Regions from separate parts of the Catenuloplanes niger genome, predicted to be linked through region 2. Evidence: riboswitches for the same ligand, from Rfam matches in the RefSeq annotation. Region 2 holds a riboswitch; each other region holds the start of a gene.

Region 1 (5,563 bases), 720 kb from region 2:
CGCGCGCGGCACCGCCACCGGCCGGGGCGGCGTGACGCGCAGCCGGGGTGCCGGCGGCTCCTCGTGCACCGGCTCGGCCGGCTCCACCAGGACGTGGATCTCCTCGGGCTGCAGGGCGGCGCTGCCCTCGGTCTCGAACCGGCGGCCCCGCGCCGCCGACAGGTCGACCGGCTCGGACGACGGTGTCGCCCGGGCGGGCCGGCGGGCCGGCGCACCGGCCTGGACGCGCGGCGACGGACCGCGCGAGCCGGCGGCACGGGAGCCGGCGGTGCGGGAGCCACCCGCGCCCCGGCCCGTGGCCCGGTCGGCCCGGTCGATCCGCTCGACCCGCAGGTCACGCTCGGCGCGCGCCGGGCGCTCGTCCCGTGCCGGGCGCTCGTCCCGGACGGCACGCTCGCCGCGCGCGGAGCGGTCGTCCCGGACGGCACGGTCGTCCCGCGCCGCACGGTCGTCCCGCGCCGGGCGGTCGTCGCGGGTCCGGCGCGCCGGACGGTCGACGGTGGACGGCGCGGCGGACTCCGCCGCGGCGGCCCGCTCCCGCCGCTCGATGCGCTCCAGCGAGCTCAGCCGCTCGATGCGGTGCGGACCCCCCTGGTCCGCGGTGTCACGATCCGGAACGGACGGTGCGGCGGCCCCCCGGCCGCGTGCCCCGTTGAGTCGCTCCGCGCGCCGCCCGGCCCCGATGCCACGGACGATCGCCTCCTGGCCGCCGGATCGCGGCGTGCCCTCGGCCGGTGCCCACTGCGCCGCGGTCCGGCCCCCCGACCGCGGTGCGCGCTGCACCGTCTCGCGCCCGGTGCCGAGGTCGCCCCGGTCGCGCTTGTTGACGTTCATGTCCCTCCCCCTTGATGTCTTCGTCCCGTCGTTCCCCTTCGACGGCGGGGGCCCTGCCCGGTCCCCGCCGCCTGCGCCGTCCTAAGACGACTCCGGCGCCCCCGCGCCGGGCCGGCGTGACCTCCTGGACCGTTCGCGTCCGGTCCCGGTGTCCGCACCGGCGATGCGTTCCGCGGCGCGCAGCTTGACCGAGGCGGCCCGCGGGTTCTCCGCGACCTCCTCCTCGGTGGGCGGCTCCGCACCTCGGGTGATCAATCGCAGCGTGGGCCCGGTGCCGGGCAGCTCGACCGGGAGGTCGATCGGTCCGGTGCTCCGGGCTCGCGCCGCGAACGCCTGCTTGACGATGCGGTCCTCGAGTGACTGGTAGGACATGACGACCACTCGTCCGCCCGGTGCCAGCACGTCGAGAGCCGCCGGTAACGCCGCTTCGAGGGCGGCGAGTTCGCCATTTACCTCGATACGCAGTGCTTGAAACGTTCTTTTGGCTGGGTTTCCACCGGTTCGTCGCGCCGGGGCCGGGATCGAGTCCCGCACCAGCTCGGCGAGCCGGGCCGTGGACGTGATCCGGGAGCGCCCCCGCTCCCGGACGATCGCGGAGACGATGCGGGTGGCGAACTTCTCCTCGCCGTACACCCGCAGCACCCGTACCAGCGCGCCCGGTTCGTAGTCGTTGACGACGTCCTCCGCGGTGAGGCCGCGGCCCTGGTCCATCCGCATGTCCAGCGGAGCGTCCTGGGCGTAGGCGAACCCGCGATCGGGCGCGTCGAGCTGCAACGAGGAGACGCCGAGGTCGAACAGAGCGCCGTCGATCTGCTCGTATCCGAGCCGCTCGAGCACGTCGGGCAGCTCGCTGGAGACCGCGTGCACCAGGTGGGTGCGATCGGCGAACCGGTCCAGCCGGCGGCGCGAGTGCTCCAGCGCCTCCGTGTCCCGGTCCAGGCCGATCAGCGTCAGCCGTGGGTTCGCGGTCAGGATCGCCTCGGCGTGCCCGCCGAGACCCAGGGTCGTGTCCACATAGACCGGCGAGTCGCCGGCCAGCGCGGGGGCGAGCAGTGCCAGGCACCGCTCCAGCAGCACGGGCACATGCGTGCCCCGTGCCTGCCACTCGCGACCCGCGGCCACGAGCTCCGGCTCGGGCACCCCCATGTCGACCCCCATCACCTGGTGACGATTCGTTTCACGCAATGCCCGCCAGCAGTGCGACGAAGACCGTACCGCCAGATCCCCATCCGCCCTCTTGGCGTCACCACCGTCGCGCCTGACACCGGGGAAGGGGTGCCAGGAGCGCCGAGCGGCTGGAGATCTCGCAGTACGGGTTTCCCGTCGACTACAGCCCGCCGGGCAGCACCCCCTCCCCGATGTCGGCGAAGTCGTCCTCGCTCTCCGCGAGATACGTCTCCCAGGCCTGCTTGTCCCAGATCTCCACCCGGGTGCTGGCGCCGATCACGACGAGCTCGCGGTCGAGCTGCGCGTATTCCCGCAGCAGCACCGGGATGGTGACCCGGCCCTGCCGGTCCGGCACCTCGTCGTGCGCGCTGGCGAAGAAGACCCGGCTGTAGGCCCGCGCCGCCTTGTGCGTCATCGGTGCGGCCCGCAGCTCCTCCGAGATCCGCTGGAACTCGGGCATCGGGAAGACGTAGAGGCAGCGCTCCTGCCCTTTGGTGATCACGACACCTCCCGCCAGCTCGTCCCGGAACTTGGCCGGGAGGATCAGCCGGCCCTTGTCGTCCAGGCGCGGAGTGTGCGTGCCGAGAAACATCGCGGCGTCACCCCCTCGCCCTTGCCGGCGGCATTCGCGGTGCCGCTGATCACTCGGGCCGGCGGGCTCTCCACGACCCCGCCATGTGGCCCCACTTTACTCCACTTCCCTCCACCCGCAACCGGAAACGGCGCCTAGTCAAGGGGTGCGGGAGTGCAAAACAGCACGTCACAAAGGGTTGCCCGAGGTGGAGGGCTTTGGCCCTCCGGGGCCGTCTGCTTTCCGACATCCGTTCGGATCGACGCGCTTCGCGCACCTTTTATCGGCATTTTTCGGGTGGTTTTCCCGTGCCGTGCAGGCGTGCGGACGATTGCGTGGAGGGAAGTGGAGGGATTGGGCGCACACGTGGGGTGGCGAGATGATCTCCGTGCGTGGGCGCTGTGCGACGCCTGCGGACCGGCTGCCAGTGCCCTGTGAAACACGAGAAGGGCCCCGCCGGACATCGGCGGAGCCCTTCACCACGGCGGATCAGACGACCCGGCGGACCACGTAGGCGCGGGACCAGATCTTGTGCTTGCCCACCCGGACGCCCGGCCGGGGCGCGTCGTACATGTAGCCGCCGCCCGCGTAGATCGCGGCGTGGTAGCCGTGCGCGCCCTTGCGGAAGATCAGCAGGTCTCCCGGCCGGGCCTGCGACCTCGGCACGGCGACACCGGCGCGCTGCTGGCGGTTCGCGTTGTGCGGCAGCCTCTTCCCGGCCGCCTCGCGATAGACGTACATCGTGAAGCCGGAGCAGTCGAAGCCGCTCGGGCTCGCACCGCCGGCCCGGTACCGCTTGCCGGAGAGGCTCTTGGCGAGCGCCACGACCGCGGCGGCGGCCCCGGACGCGGGCGCGGCGGCCGCGGGTGCCGGAGCGGCCAGTTGACCCGCGGCGACGCAGAGACCGACCAGGGCCGCCAGGGCGGCGCGCACGGGCAGGGTGAAGCGCCGGGCCGGCTGCTGTCGGAGACGCTCAGGCCGGACCGGAGAGTGCGCTGACACGAAAGGTTTCCTTCCGGCGCGCCTGCGGGGTTAGCTGTCGGGTTCGGGCGCCGAAGATGCCCGGCCCGGCGCGATGCCGGGCTTCACCCCAAGGCCCGCCGAGCGAGCCGTCGTACGGATTTCGGGTGGTTCCCCCGTCCCTGCCCTCGATGCCATGTGCTGGGTGGAATGTCGCGTCGCCCGGGACGGGCAGGGTTCGGCGTGTCCCGCGGTCGGCGCGGCCGGCGAGCGGATCGCGCACCGGCTCATCGTTTGTAGCGGATCTCGGGAGCACGCCCCGGCCATCGACCGATCACGCTCCGAGGTTGGCATGCCCGGCCCTCGACCCCGACGTGTCGGGTGCCCGATATTCCGGCACCACACGGACCCGCTTGATCACTCTGCGTATATCGAACGCGGTGAAGCTTCCCACACCGGCGAGGGTCACACCGCGGATAACGCCAGCGTGCCCAACAGGTACTACCGGGCAGGCCGCAAGGGGCCGAACGAGCCGATGGTGCGGCGGTCGCGGTCCGGTAACCTCGCTCGGGTGACGCAAGGCAACATGCCCCTCCGCGCCAAGGTCGCGACCCAGGTCTCCCGCACCGCCGCCGCGCTCTCCCGCGCGGCTGGGCGGGGCGACGGGTCCGTGATCGGTGGCTGGATCGGTCTGAAGATCGATCCCGACCTGCTCGAGCACCTCGCCGCCGGCCGCGCCATCGCGCTGGTCTCCGGCACCAACGGAAAGACCACCACCACCCGGCTGACCGCGGCCGCGCTGGGCGTTCTCGGCCCGGTGGCGACCAACTCGTTCGGCGCCAACATGCCCACCGGGCACACCTCCGCGCTGGCCAAGGCCGGCGACACGCCGTACGCGGTGCTGGAGGTGGACGAGCACTACCTGCCCCAGGTGATCGAGGAGACCCGGCCCCGGGTCATCGCGCTGCTCAACCTCTCCCGGGACCAGCTGGACCGGGCCAAGGAGGTGGCGATGATGGCCCAGCTCTGGCGCACCACGCTGGCCAAGCACCCCGAGGTCGCGATCGTCGGCAACGCGGACGACCCGATGATCGTCTGGGCGGCCGGCAACTCCCCCACGGTCAGCTGGTTCAGCGCCGGCCAGCGCTGGCAGGACGACTCCTGGGTGTGCCCGGAGTGCGGCTCCACCATCGAGCGCCAGGACGGTCAGTGGTGGTGCACCGGCTGCCCGCTGCGCCGGCCCGCGCCGCAGTGGGTGGTCGAGGACGACGGCGTGCTGGATCCGTCCGGCGCCTGGCACCTGATCCGGCTGCAGTTGCCCGGCCGGGTCAACCTCGGCAACGCGGCCACGGCGCTGGCGGTCGCGGCCGCGTTCGGCATCCGGCCGCTGCAGGCCGTGCCGACGCTCTCCTCGGTCGCGTCCGTCGCCGGGCGGTACGCGCAGGTCGACCGGGACGGGCGCAACATCCGGCTGCTGCTGGCGAAGAACCCGGCCAGCTGGCTGGAGGCGTTCGACATGGCGGACAACGCGCCCACCCTGCTCTCCATCAACGCGCGCGACCCCGACGGGCTGGACACGTCCTGGCTCTTCGACGTCGACTTCGCGCCGCTGCGCGGGCGCCAGGTGCTGATCACCGGCGACCGGGCGTACGACCTCGCGGTCCGGCTCGACGTGAACGACGTGCCGTTCCGGCACGTACAGACCTTCGGGGAGGCGATCGCGAGCGTGCCGCCGGGACGCCTGGAGGTCATCGCGAACTACACCGCCTTCCAAGACATCCGAGCGGAGCTTGACCGTGTCAATTAACCCGGAGTGGAGCCAGCAGCCTCCGGTCTACGGACAACAACCCCAGCAGCCGGGGTACGGGCAGCAGCCGCCCACCTACGGCCAGCCGCAGCCCGGCTACGAGCAGCAGCAGCCGGTCTACGGGCAGCCACCGCAGCAGCCCGGCTACGGTCAGCCGCAGCCGGGGTACGAGCAGCAGCCGGGCTACGGTCAGCCGCAGCCCGGTTACGGGCAGCCCCAGCCCG
Region 2 (5,563 bases):
AGACCTTCGCCCGACTGCAGAATCTCGCTCTCAACCCCAGCGAGTCCCTCGAAATGATCAACAAAATGGTCACCCAGATGGTCTGACCACCCCTTGAGTCAGGTGCGGCCCCGCGATGACACACGATCAGAGCGAAGACCCCGACCACGGAGCACGACCGGCGAAACGGGCGCCGACGGCGCGGCAGGGCCCCTCGACGGGCCGGCGGCGGCTGAGCCAGGCGCTGAAGGCGGCCCGGGAGTCGGCCGGCAAGACCCGTGCCGAGGTGGCGACCGCGATGGACTGGTCGCTGTCCAAGGTGATCCGGATCGAGGCGGGCACGGTCGGGATCTCGACCATCGACGCCCGCGCGCTGACCGGGCTGTACGGCATCACCGAGCCGGAGCGGGTGGAGGAGATCCTCTCGCTGGCCCGCAACTCCCGGCTGCGCACCTGGTGGTCGACGCTGCGCGACCGGGTCAACCCGTCCTACTACGCGTACATCGGGCTCGAGGACGAGAGTGTCGAGGTGCTCTACTTCGCGCCGACCACGTTGCCCACGCTGCTGCAGACCCGTGACTTCGCGGCCGGCGGCACCTCGGTGCGGCCGACCGACGAGGAGATCACCGTCCGGCTGCGCCGTCAGCAGGAGATCCTGAACAAGTCGCGCCCGCCGCGGATCACCGCGATCATCGACGAGGCCGTGCTGCACCGCATCGCGCACGCACCGAACCGGGCGCCCGAGCAGCTCAGCCATCTGCTGTCGCTGAGCGCGGCGCCGCACATCACGATCCAGGTGCTGCCGTTCAGCGCGGGCCCGCCGCCGGTGGTGGCACCGTTCGCGATCCTGCAGTTCCCGGACCCGGAGGACGCGGACGTCATGTACGTGGAGAACGCGGTCACCGACGAGGTCATCGACCGGCCGGAGGACGTCCGGCCGTACCTGCACGTCTTTCACGAGCTGCGGGACAAGGCACTGGACCCGGCCGAGTCGCTTGCCATGATCAAAGGAATCGTCGAGGACGGCTGAGGAAACGGATCATGGGCGCGCCCGGGGAAGCGCGCCCATGACTTTCCGGTGTGGCTATCTCAAGGGGTCATGTCGTGCCCGCCAGACCCCGGTCCGCAATCGTCACGTGGGCACGGACGTGGTACTTCGACTCACATGCCGTACGGATTGATCGACGACACCGGCGCACGGACGCCGCCGAGCCGGGCGATCTCCTGTGCGCGCACCAGTGCGCGGGAGATCTGGCCGTACTGCCTCTCGCTGTCGCTGACGAAGAGGCGCACCGACATGCCCTGGTAATCGCCCCAGAGCTCGTAGACGCGCGGCCGGGTGCGATTCCCGACCACCCCGAGCAGCATCGGGACGAACGCGGCCGCGCCCATCACGACGTACGCCGCCGGGCCGAGCGCGTGCAGGCCGTTGCCGAAGCTGAGCGCCGCGAAGATCGCCAGCAGGCTCACCCCGGACGTGGCGACCGCACGCACCGTGAGCTGGTCGAACGGGCCCCGCACGGTCCGCAGCCCGGCCAGCTCGCTGGTCGGCCAGCGCCGGCCGGCGACCTCGAAGTACTCCGGGGTGACGATGACGTCGGCCGTCTCGAATGCGACCCGGCTGCGCGGTGCGGCACCGGGAGAAGCGTAGCGACGGGTTGAACGCGGCGAGTAACGAGCGCTATTCTCCATCGGAGTCCTCCTGCGGCTCTTTAGGAGTTGGTCTTTTGTTTACGGCGATCGCGGTGCCGAATTCGGCATGATGTCGAGAACCGGCACAGTGTCGAGAAACCGGCACAGTGTCGAGAACCGGCACAGTGTCGAGAACCGGCACGATGTCGAATCCGGCATGTGGTGTCTCCGGTTGCCGCCGGTCACCACACCGCGTTCGCCGCGTTGGCTCCCCCGCCCCCGGGGAAAGACGATCTCCGGAGTTCCGTGGCGTGAACTCCGAGGATCACGTGATGCGTCAGTGCGCACTGCGAGAAAGTCCGCGCTGCGAGAAAGTCACTGGGTAACGGTGCTTCCCTTGCGGGAGAACCCTGAGACCTCCCTAACAGCCATACTCCCAACCGCGTGCCACTAATGGGAAGAGGGCAATCTGCCAGGTGGCAGATTTCCACCCGTCAGGTAGGGCCCGGCACCCGTTTTCCCGGCGCATTTCTCCGCATTTGCCCGAGAGGCGAGGTCCCTGAGACTCGCCCAAACACGCAAAGGGCCCGTTTCGGGTACTGCCCACCGCAATTGCACGGAGCGGTTACTTGAGGGAATCATTCCTTCACTCTGAGCTATCTAGATATTTGCCCTATTACCGGCGAAAGCCCACAGATGACCGCCGTCACCCTTTCGATCCTCCGAAATGGTCGTTACCGTGGGTTGGCCGGACCTGGTCTTCAGTCACTCCCCCCGGAATGACGCCAGCCCGGCGCCGCCGAATCGCCCGGCCTCGGCCGTCGGTGCTCCCCCGCACCGTTCGTGCCAGGCGCGCCGATCGCCGGCCGTGCCGGGCCCACCCGACGCGGTCTTCGACCGGTGTCGCGGCGAACCGGGGACCCACAGAGTCCCACCGGGGTGAATCCGCGCTCGCGCGGTAGGGCGTCCTTCTCGCCCGAATCCGTCAGCTAACCCGGTAGGCGGCAGCGAAGAAGGGTCCACCCCGTTGTCAGCTTCGCGTGCGATCCTGCGCGCTGTCGTGCTGGCGGCCGTTGCGGTCGGCGTTCTCGCGCCGACCTCCGCTGCCCTGGCCGAACCGTCAAGCGCCGAACTCACCAAGCAGATCGACAAGGCCTCCCATGAGCTGGAGGTCGTGATCGAGTCCTACAACAAGATCAATGAGGAACTGAAGGCCACCCAGGCGGCGGCCAAGGAACTCAGTGAGAAGACCGCCACGCTGGAGCAGGAGGTCAAGGAGGCCAGCACCAACGTCGGCCAACTGGCCAACCGCGCCTACAAGTCCGGGCGGTTCAGTGACGCGAACACGCTGCTCACGCTCAGCGACAGCCAGGATCTGATGGCCGGTCTCAGCGTGCTCGAGCAGCTGGCCCAGGCGCGCAACGACGAGGTCGCCGCCTACACGGCCACCGAGGCGAGGTACGTCGAGGAGAAGGCCAAGCTCGACGCCGCCGAGAAGAAGCAGAAGGCGCAGAAGGACGAGGCCGGCAAGCGCAAGGCCGGCATCGAGGGCGAGCTGAAGAACCTGTACTCGCTGCGCAAGGCCGCCTACGGCCGGGAGCAGGAGCAGGCAGTCGCGGCGCCGGTCAGCAACGGTGGCGGCAACAGCGGCGGCGGTAGCAACAGCGGCGGTGGCGGTGCCGCGCCGAGCGCACCCGCCGGGTCGAGCGCCGTGGTGCAGTTCGCCTACGCCCAGCTCGGCAAGCCCTACATCTACGCCTCCGCGGGACCGACCGGTTTCGACTGCTCCGGCCTGGTGAAGGCGGCCTGGGCGAAGGCCGGGAAGTCGCTGCCGCACAACGCGGCCATGCAGTACAACTCGACCGCGCGGATATCGGCCTCCCAGGTCGTCCCGGGAGACCTGGTCTTCTACAACGGGCTCGCGCACGTCGCGATCGCGATCGGCGGCGGCAAGGTGATCCACGCGCCCAGACCGGGCGAGGTGCTCACGATCGCGCCGCTCAACATGATGTCGATCGTCGGGTACGGCAGAGTCAGATAGCGGAGTCGGTCAGGAAGAGGGCGGGGAGCCATCCCCGCCCTTCTTCATGCCGCGGTGGCCTGGGCCGGCACCCGGGGCCGGGTCCCGGGCCGCCAGGTGCGCCCGTTCGCGTAGACGATCCGGAAGCCCAGGTACGCCGCCAGCTCCCGCCACGGCCCGGAGCCCATCCGCTTCTCCGCCGCGTTCACCAGTGCGCCGTTCGCCAGCACGTCCAGCAGCACGGTCTCGAACGCGGCCGAGTCGACCCAGTCCACCTCGCGGGTGTAGCCGCACACCATCGCGGCCCCGGAGACGTCCAGGAAGTCCAGCAGCGTGGCGTCCGAGGCCTTCAGCACCGAGCAGGACCCGAAGTAGAGCCGCTTGTCCTGGCAGCGGCCGGCCAGCTGCTCCGCCACGTCGTCCAGCTCGACCGTGGCCCGGTCGGTGAGGCAGAGCCGGCCGGGCTCGCCGTGCATCGCGAAGAAGCCCACCCGGTAGTCGCTGTACTGCTTCAGCAGCCACCGGTCCAGGAAGTAGCTCAGCTCCTCCGGCGTGGCCACGTCCCGGTAGATGAACCGGATCCGGCGCAGACGCTCCAGCAGCTCGAGCGTGGGGATGACGGAGCCTTGCTCGGAGAGGTCCCGGTGCCACTGGCCCTCCACACAGAAGATGCCGCCGCGCGCCACATCGCCTCCCCCGAGCTGTGGTTTCGTACCCCGCAGGCGACCATACCCATCCCGTGCCGCCCTGCCCATCGCCGACGCGGTGGCTGTCGCGACATGAAGCCGTCACAGTGACAAACGCAACGGCCGGTCCCGCGTCGGGACCGGCCGGTTCGTTCGTACCACCGAGGGGTTCGTGGGGGAATGTCGTTATGCCGCCTGGAGGCCCTCCGCGCGGGCCAGCTCACGCAGCCGGCCGAGCGCCTGGATCTCCAGCTGGCGGATCCGCTCCCGGGAGAGCGAGAACCGCGAGGCCACCTCGGTCAGCGAGTGCTCGCGACCGTCCTCCAGCCCGTACCGCGCGCGCATGATGCCGGCGGAGCGGTCGTCCAGGTGGTTCAGCAGGCCCTCGATGCGCTGACGCTCCAGCGCGGTGAGGACGATCTCCTCCGGCGACGGCGCGTCCGAGTCGGCGACCAGGTCGCCGAGGTTGGTGTCGCCGTCGTCGCCGACCGGGGTGTCCAGCGACACCGTGTCCTGCGACCACCGGATCAGCTCGGACACCCGCTCGACGGTCACGCCCAGCGCGGTCGCGATCTGCGCCGGCTCCGGGTCGGACCCGAGCTCGCGGGTGAGCTGGCGGGTGACGTTGCGCATGCGGTTCACGTCCTCCACCAGGTGGACGGGGAGCCGCACGGTGCGCTCCTGCTGCGCGATGGCCCGGCTGATCGCCTGACGGATCCACCACGTCGCGTACGTCGAGAACTTGTAGCCGCGCTCGTAGTCGAACTTCTCGACCGCGCGCACCAGGCCGGTGTTGCCCTCCTGGATCAGGTCGAGCATCGGCATGCCGGAGCGCACGTAGCGCCGGGCGATCGAGACCACGAGGCGCAGGTTGGCGCGGATGAACTCGTCCTTCGCGCGGTTGCCGTCGGCGACGACGCGCTCGAGCTCCTCGCGGCTCACGCCGGCCGGAAGCTGGTCGGCGTCGAGCAGGTGCTCGGCGTAGAGCCCCGCCTCGATCGCCTTGGAGAGATCGACCTCACGTGCCGCGTCGAGCAGAGGTGTCCGGGAGATCTCGTGCAGGTAGACTCCGACGAGGTCGCGCTCCTCGGCGACCTCGTCCGTTCGCAACACCATGCTTTTTTCCATGTCGCCCACGGTCCCCTCGTTGACCCCATTTGCCTTCTTGCGGGCCGTCCCTGTATCCATCAGGCCCTCCCCGGTAATCCGCGTCCCCAGCGGTGCCCCTCTAACAACGGCGCACGTC
Region 3 (4,455 bases), 1.6 Mb from region 2:
CACGCGACGGATTTCTAGTCCTAGAAACACGGAAGCCCTGGTTGGGACATCTGTCCTGACCAGGGCTTTTGCCGTGGAGCGGGTGACGGGAATCGAACCCGCACTGTCAGCTTGGGAAGCTGATGTTCTGCCATTGAACTACACCCGCGTGGTGCGGCCTCACTCTACCTGGTGGGGCGATCGCAGCGCGAGCGCCTATGCCTGTGAGTCGCCGGAGGCGGCGATGACGATTTCGACGCTGGGGGCGTGGTCGCGCCAGACCTGGACGGCGGGGCGGGCGGTGGTGGTGTCGGTGGCGAGGGGGGTGGCGCCGCCGCGGCCGTGGCGGGCGAGCATGGCGACGTCGATGGTGAATTCGTAGAGGCGCCAGTCGACGTGGGGTTCGGCGCGGAGGTCGCCGGCGAGGCGGGTGATGCGGGCGAGGTCGGTGACCGGGTGGGCGTGGCCGGCGAGGTAGGCCTCGTCGTCGCTGTCCTCGGGCGGGAAGCTGTGCAGCGCGTAGCGGCCGTCGCGGTCGAGGTCGCGGCGTTTGGGGGAGTCGACGATGAAGCAGAAGAGGCCTTCGTCGGTGATGACCGGGGAGACGGGGTGGACGCGGGGGCCGCCGTCGGAGCGGACGGTGGCGAGGTAGCCGAGGCCCGGACCGTATTGCTGCATGAGGGTGCGGATGGCGGCGGCCAAACCGGGCTGTGAGGTGGCGAAAACGGTCCAGGTAGCCATGTGACGATCCTACTCGAACACACGTTCGAACGGCCAGCGTGAACGATAGTGTGTCCGGATGCTGCTCTCCGACCGGGACCTTGTCGCCGAGATCAAGGCCGGCACGCTCGCCCTCGATCCGTTCGAGGCCGCGCTGGTCCAGCCGTCCAGCATCGACGTGCGGCTCGATCGGCTGTTTCGTGTCTTCAACAACCACCTGTACACGCACATCGACCCCGCGGTGCAGCAGGACGACCTGACGTCCGAGGTCGAGGTGCCGGCGGGTCAGCCGTTCGTGCTTCACCCGGGCGAGTTCGTGCTCGCCTCCACGCTGGAGGTGATCTCGCTGGGCGATCAGCTGGCGGGCCGGCTGGAGGGCAAGAGCAGCCTGGGCCGGCTGGGTCTGCTGACGCACTCCACGGCCGGGTTCATCGACCCGGGGTTCACCGGGCACGTGACGCTGGAGCTGTCGAACGTGGCGAACCTGCCGATCACGCTCTGGCCGGGCATGAAGATCGGGCAGCTCTGCATCTTCCGGCTGTCGTCGCCGGCCGAGCACCCGTACGGCTCGGAGGTCTACGGCTCCCGCTACCAGGGCCAGCGCGGCCCGACGCCGAGCCGCGCGTGGCGTAACTGGCGCACCTGGCCCACGGCATGAGAAAGGCCGCCCCGAGGGGCGGCCTTTCAACGAAGGGAACCTAGAGCGGGCTGCCGAAGCTGTGCACCGGCATCGCGTCGATCTTCATCATCCGCACCGGCTCCGCGGGGTTCGGTGCGTGCACCACCCACCCGTCACCGGCGTACATGCCGACGTGGCTGAGGTCGGCACGGTAGAAGACGAAGTCGCCCGGCTGCAGCTCGGTGCGGCTCACCGATCGCATCAGTCCGCGCTGCGCGGCCGCGTTGTGCGGGAACGAGATGCCGACCTGGTTGTACGCCGCCAGCATCAGGCCGGAGCAGTCGTAGGCGTCCGGGCCGGCCGCGCCCCAGACGTACGGCGAGCCGATCTGCGCGCAGGCAAACTTGATCACGACACCGCGCTTGCCGCCGGGGTACTCGTAGGGGCAGGGTGCCGGGGCCAGTTCGCCGCCGCCACCGTTGCCGTAGATCTGGAGCCGGAGCTTCTGCAGCTCCTCGACCTCGGAGTTGATCTCCTTGGTCTTCGTGGCGAGTTCCGCCTCCTGCTTGGTGAGGTCGGCGACGAGCGCGTCGAGCGGCGCCTTCTCGGCCTCCAGCTGCTCCTTCAGCGCGACGACCTCGGCGATCTCCCGGCCCTGCGTGCGGGCGAAGTGATCGAGGATCTCGAGCTGGTTGGTGAGCGTGGTCGGCGAGCCGGTCACCAGGATCGAGCCGAGCGTGCTGACCGGGCCGGTCTTGTACTCCTCGGCCGCGAGCAGGCCGACCCGGCCCATGACCAGGTCGACCTCGGCCTGCAACGGCTGGATCTTGGCGCCGAGCACCTCGGCCTGCTTCTTTTTCTTCTGCAGCTCCTGGCGGGTGGAGTTGTGCTTCTCGACCGTGGGCTCGAGCTGGGTCCACGCCTCGTCGATCTGCTTCTCCACCTCGGCCACGCTCGGCTCCGCGTGGGCGGCGGTGCCGCCGAGCGTGACCACCAGGGCGGTGGTCAGCGCACACATCGCGCCGACGACGACGGACCGGTTTCGGAGTGCGGCAATGCCTGCCACCGAAGTGTGTGCTCCCTTGTGTCCCTGACCGCCTACCGGGTTAGCTGACGGGTTCGGGCGGGTGAGGGCCGGTGCAGTAGCGCCCACCACAGGGTCATCGCCCTACCGCCGGCCGTGGCCGGCGGATTCACCCCGAGTGCTGCTTGGGTCCCCGGTTCATCGCGTGGATGATTCGGCGGTGTCAGGCTCGCGGCGACCGCTGATGGTCGCGCGTCATCGAGCCCGGCGAACCCCAAGATTAGAGAGGCAAAACGGACACCGCAAGCGGATCTACCCCAAAAATCGGTGCGTAAAAGGGTGGTAGCCGTACGTTATGCAACTGTCCGTCAATTGATCGTCACATATACATCGTCGACCTGGCCGGCATATTGATCGTTGTTGGCGGTCACGCTCTTGCCGCCGATTCGCAGCGGCTCGGTATTCGCGATGGACAGCCGGGCCGGCAGCTTCGTCGTCCCGCGCGCCACACCGTCCACGTTGATCGACAGCGCGCCGCCGTTGCGCACGCATCCGACCGCATGCCAGCGCCCGTCGGCCACCCGGACCGGCGCGACCACCCGGTAGATGCGGGCCGGGCTGGCCACCACGCAGCTGGGCCGACCGTCCAGCCCGTCGACCTGCAGCTTGTACTGGGTGCCGCCGCCGACCGAGAAGCCCTTCTGCACCACGTTCGCGCCGTCGGCGGTGTCCGTGGGCCGCATCAGCACGGACGCGCCGTACCGCAGGCGGCGGGTTCCGGGGTTGAGCGTGACCGGGTCGCCGCCCTCCAGGATCGCGCGCGGGCAGTTCTGCGGCAGCGCGGTGCAGCGGGCCGGGAACGTGGCGGCCCAGCCACCGCCGTGCCGGGTGAGGCGGAGCGCGCCGCCGGCCGCGGTGCGCGCCCGCATGCCGTACCGGCCGGTGACGTCCAGGAACTGCCGGCCGGCCCCGCCGTCGAATGTGTACCGCACCGTGACCGGCCGCGGCGCGACCCGGGCCACCTCGGTCGGGGCCGGCTCGTCGGCCGGCGGGACCACCTCGATCCCGCCGTCGTCGACAAACGGTTCCGCGGCGTAGGCGGACAGCGTGGGGGCGGCGTAGGCGGACAGCGTGGGGGCGGCGGAGGGGGAAGCGGAGGACGGGGCGGGAGTGGGGACGGACGGGGTGGGTTCTCCACCGGAGACCACTATCGCGCCGGTGAGCAGTGCGAGCACCGCACCCCCCACGGCGACCGCAGCCACCCGGCCCGTCAGCTTTCCCGGCATACGGCTTTTTTCGGACATTCCCCCATTGTGGGTATTGCGGGTTGCGGCACCCGGCCCACCCACCGGAGCCCACGGCAAAATCATGCAAAAGCAGGAGCCCGCACCGGTACGTCCGGTGCGGGCTCCTGCCCGTGAAGTGCGACGTCAGACGTAGCGGCGGAAGCCGACCACCGGCATCACGTTGATGCTGAGCACCTCGACCGACATGCCCGGCTGCGGCGCGTGCACCATCATGCCGCCACCCAGGTAGATGCCGTCGTGGCTGAGGCTGCTGTTGAAGAACACCACGTCACCCGCGCGCGCCTCGGACCCGCTCACCGCCGTACCCATGTTCCACTGGGAGACGGTGCTGTGCGGGAGGCCGACGCCGGCCGCGCTGTGGGCGAAGGCGACCAGGCCGGAGCAGTCGAACGAGCCGGGGCCGGCCGCACCGAAGACGTACGGCTTGCCGAGCTGCGCGCAGGCGGTCGCCACGACGACCGCGGCCGCACCGCTCGCGCCGCTGGCCGAACAGGAGCCGCCACCGGAGGTGCTGCCGCTGCTCGGGACGTTGGCCACCGAACCGTACGCCTCCTCCTGCAGCTTCTCGAGCTCCTTGATCTCCTTCTCGACCGCGGTCTTCTTGGTCGCGAGTTCCTTCTCCCGCTTCTCCTGCTCGGAGACGATCTTGTCCAGCTCGGCCTTCTGCTTGTCCATCTCGGTGCGGGCCTCGGCCACGGCCTGGATGTCCGCGCGCTCGCCCGCGGCCAGCCGGTCCAGGTAGACGAGCTGGTCCGTCAGCGCGGTCGGCGAGCTGGTCCGCAGGATCGAGTTGAGGCCGGAGGCGG

The links. Region 2 has a riboswitch for cyclic di-AMP ahead of J2S44_RS12120 (C40 family peptidase). Riboswitches for the same ligand answer to the same signal wherever they lie in the genome.
Region 1: linked by a shared signal. The riboswitch ahead of J2S44_RS09085 (C40 family peptidase) and the one ahead of J2S44_RS12120 (C40 family peptidase) in region 2 are both predicted to bind cyclic di-AMP.
Region 3: linked by a shared signal. The riboswitch ahead of J2S44_RS19420 (C40 family peptidase) and the one ahead of J2S44_RS12120 (C40 family peptidase) in region 2 are both predicted to bind cyclic di-AMP.

What each region holds. Positions count from the first base shown of each region.
Region 1 is NZ_JAVDYC010000001.1:2,100,570-2,106,132, forward strand. Features, by position in the region: gene ftsL (cell division protein FtsL) at 1-834, opposite strand, end outside; gene rsmH (16S rRNA (cytosine(1402)-N(4))-methyltransferase RsmH) at 916-1,992, opposite strand; gene mraZ (division/cell wall cluster transcriptional repressor MraZ) at 2,162-2,593, opposite strand; gene J2S44_RS09085 (C40 family peptidase) at 3,062-3,505, opposite strand; cyclic di-AMP (ydaO/yuaA leader) riboswitch at 3,580-3,750, opposite strand; gene J2S44_RS09090 (MurT ligase domain-containing protein) at 4,119-5,339, shown strand.
Region 2 is NZ_JAVDYC010000001.1:2,817,280-2,822,842, forward strand. Features, by position in the region: gene J2S44_RS12105 (helix-turn-helix domain-containing protein) at 1-86, shown strand, start outside; gene J2S44_RS12110 (helix-turn-helix domain-containing protein) at 116-1,009, shown strand; gene J2S44_RS12115 (DUF6232 family protein) at 1,141-1,671, opposite strand; cyclic di-AMP (ydaO/yuaA leader) riboswitch at 2,500-2,630, shown strand; gene J2S44_RS12120 (C40 family peptidase) at 2,639-3,652, shown strand; gene J2S44_RS12125 (DUF6642 family protein) at 3,697-4,317, opposite strand; gene J2S44_RS12130 (sigma-70 family RNA polymerase sigma factor) at 4,504-5,445, opposite strand.
Region 3 is NZ_JAVDYC010000001.1:4,402,382-4,406,836, reverse strand. Features, by position in the region: tRNA gene J2S44_RS19435 (tRNA-Gly) at 75-148, opposite strand; gene J2S44_RS19430 (pyridoxamine 5'-phosphate oxidase family protein) at 196-720, opposite strand; gene dcd (dCTP deaminase) at 779-1,357, shown strand; gene J2S44_RS19420 (C40 family peptidase) at 1,398-2,384, opposite strand; cyclic di-AMP (ydaO/yuaA leader) riboswitch at 2,399-2,572, opposite strand; gene J2S44_RS19415 (LamG domain-containing protein) at 2,711-3,604, opposite strand; gene J2S44_RS19410 (C40 family peptidase) at 3,773-4,455, opposite strand, start outside.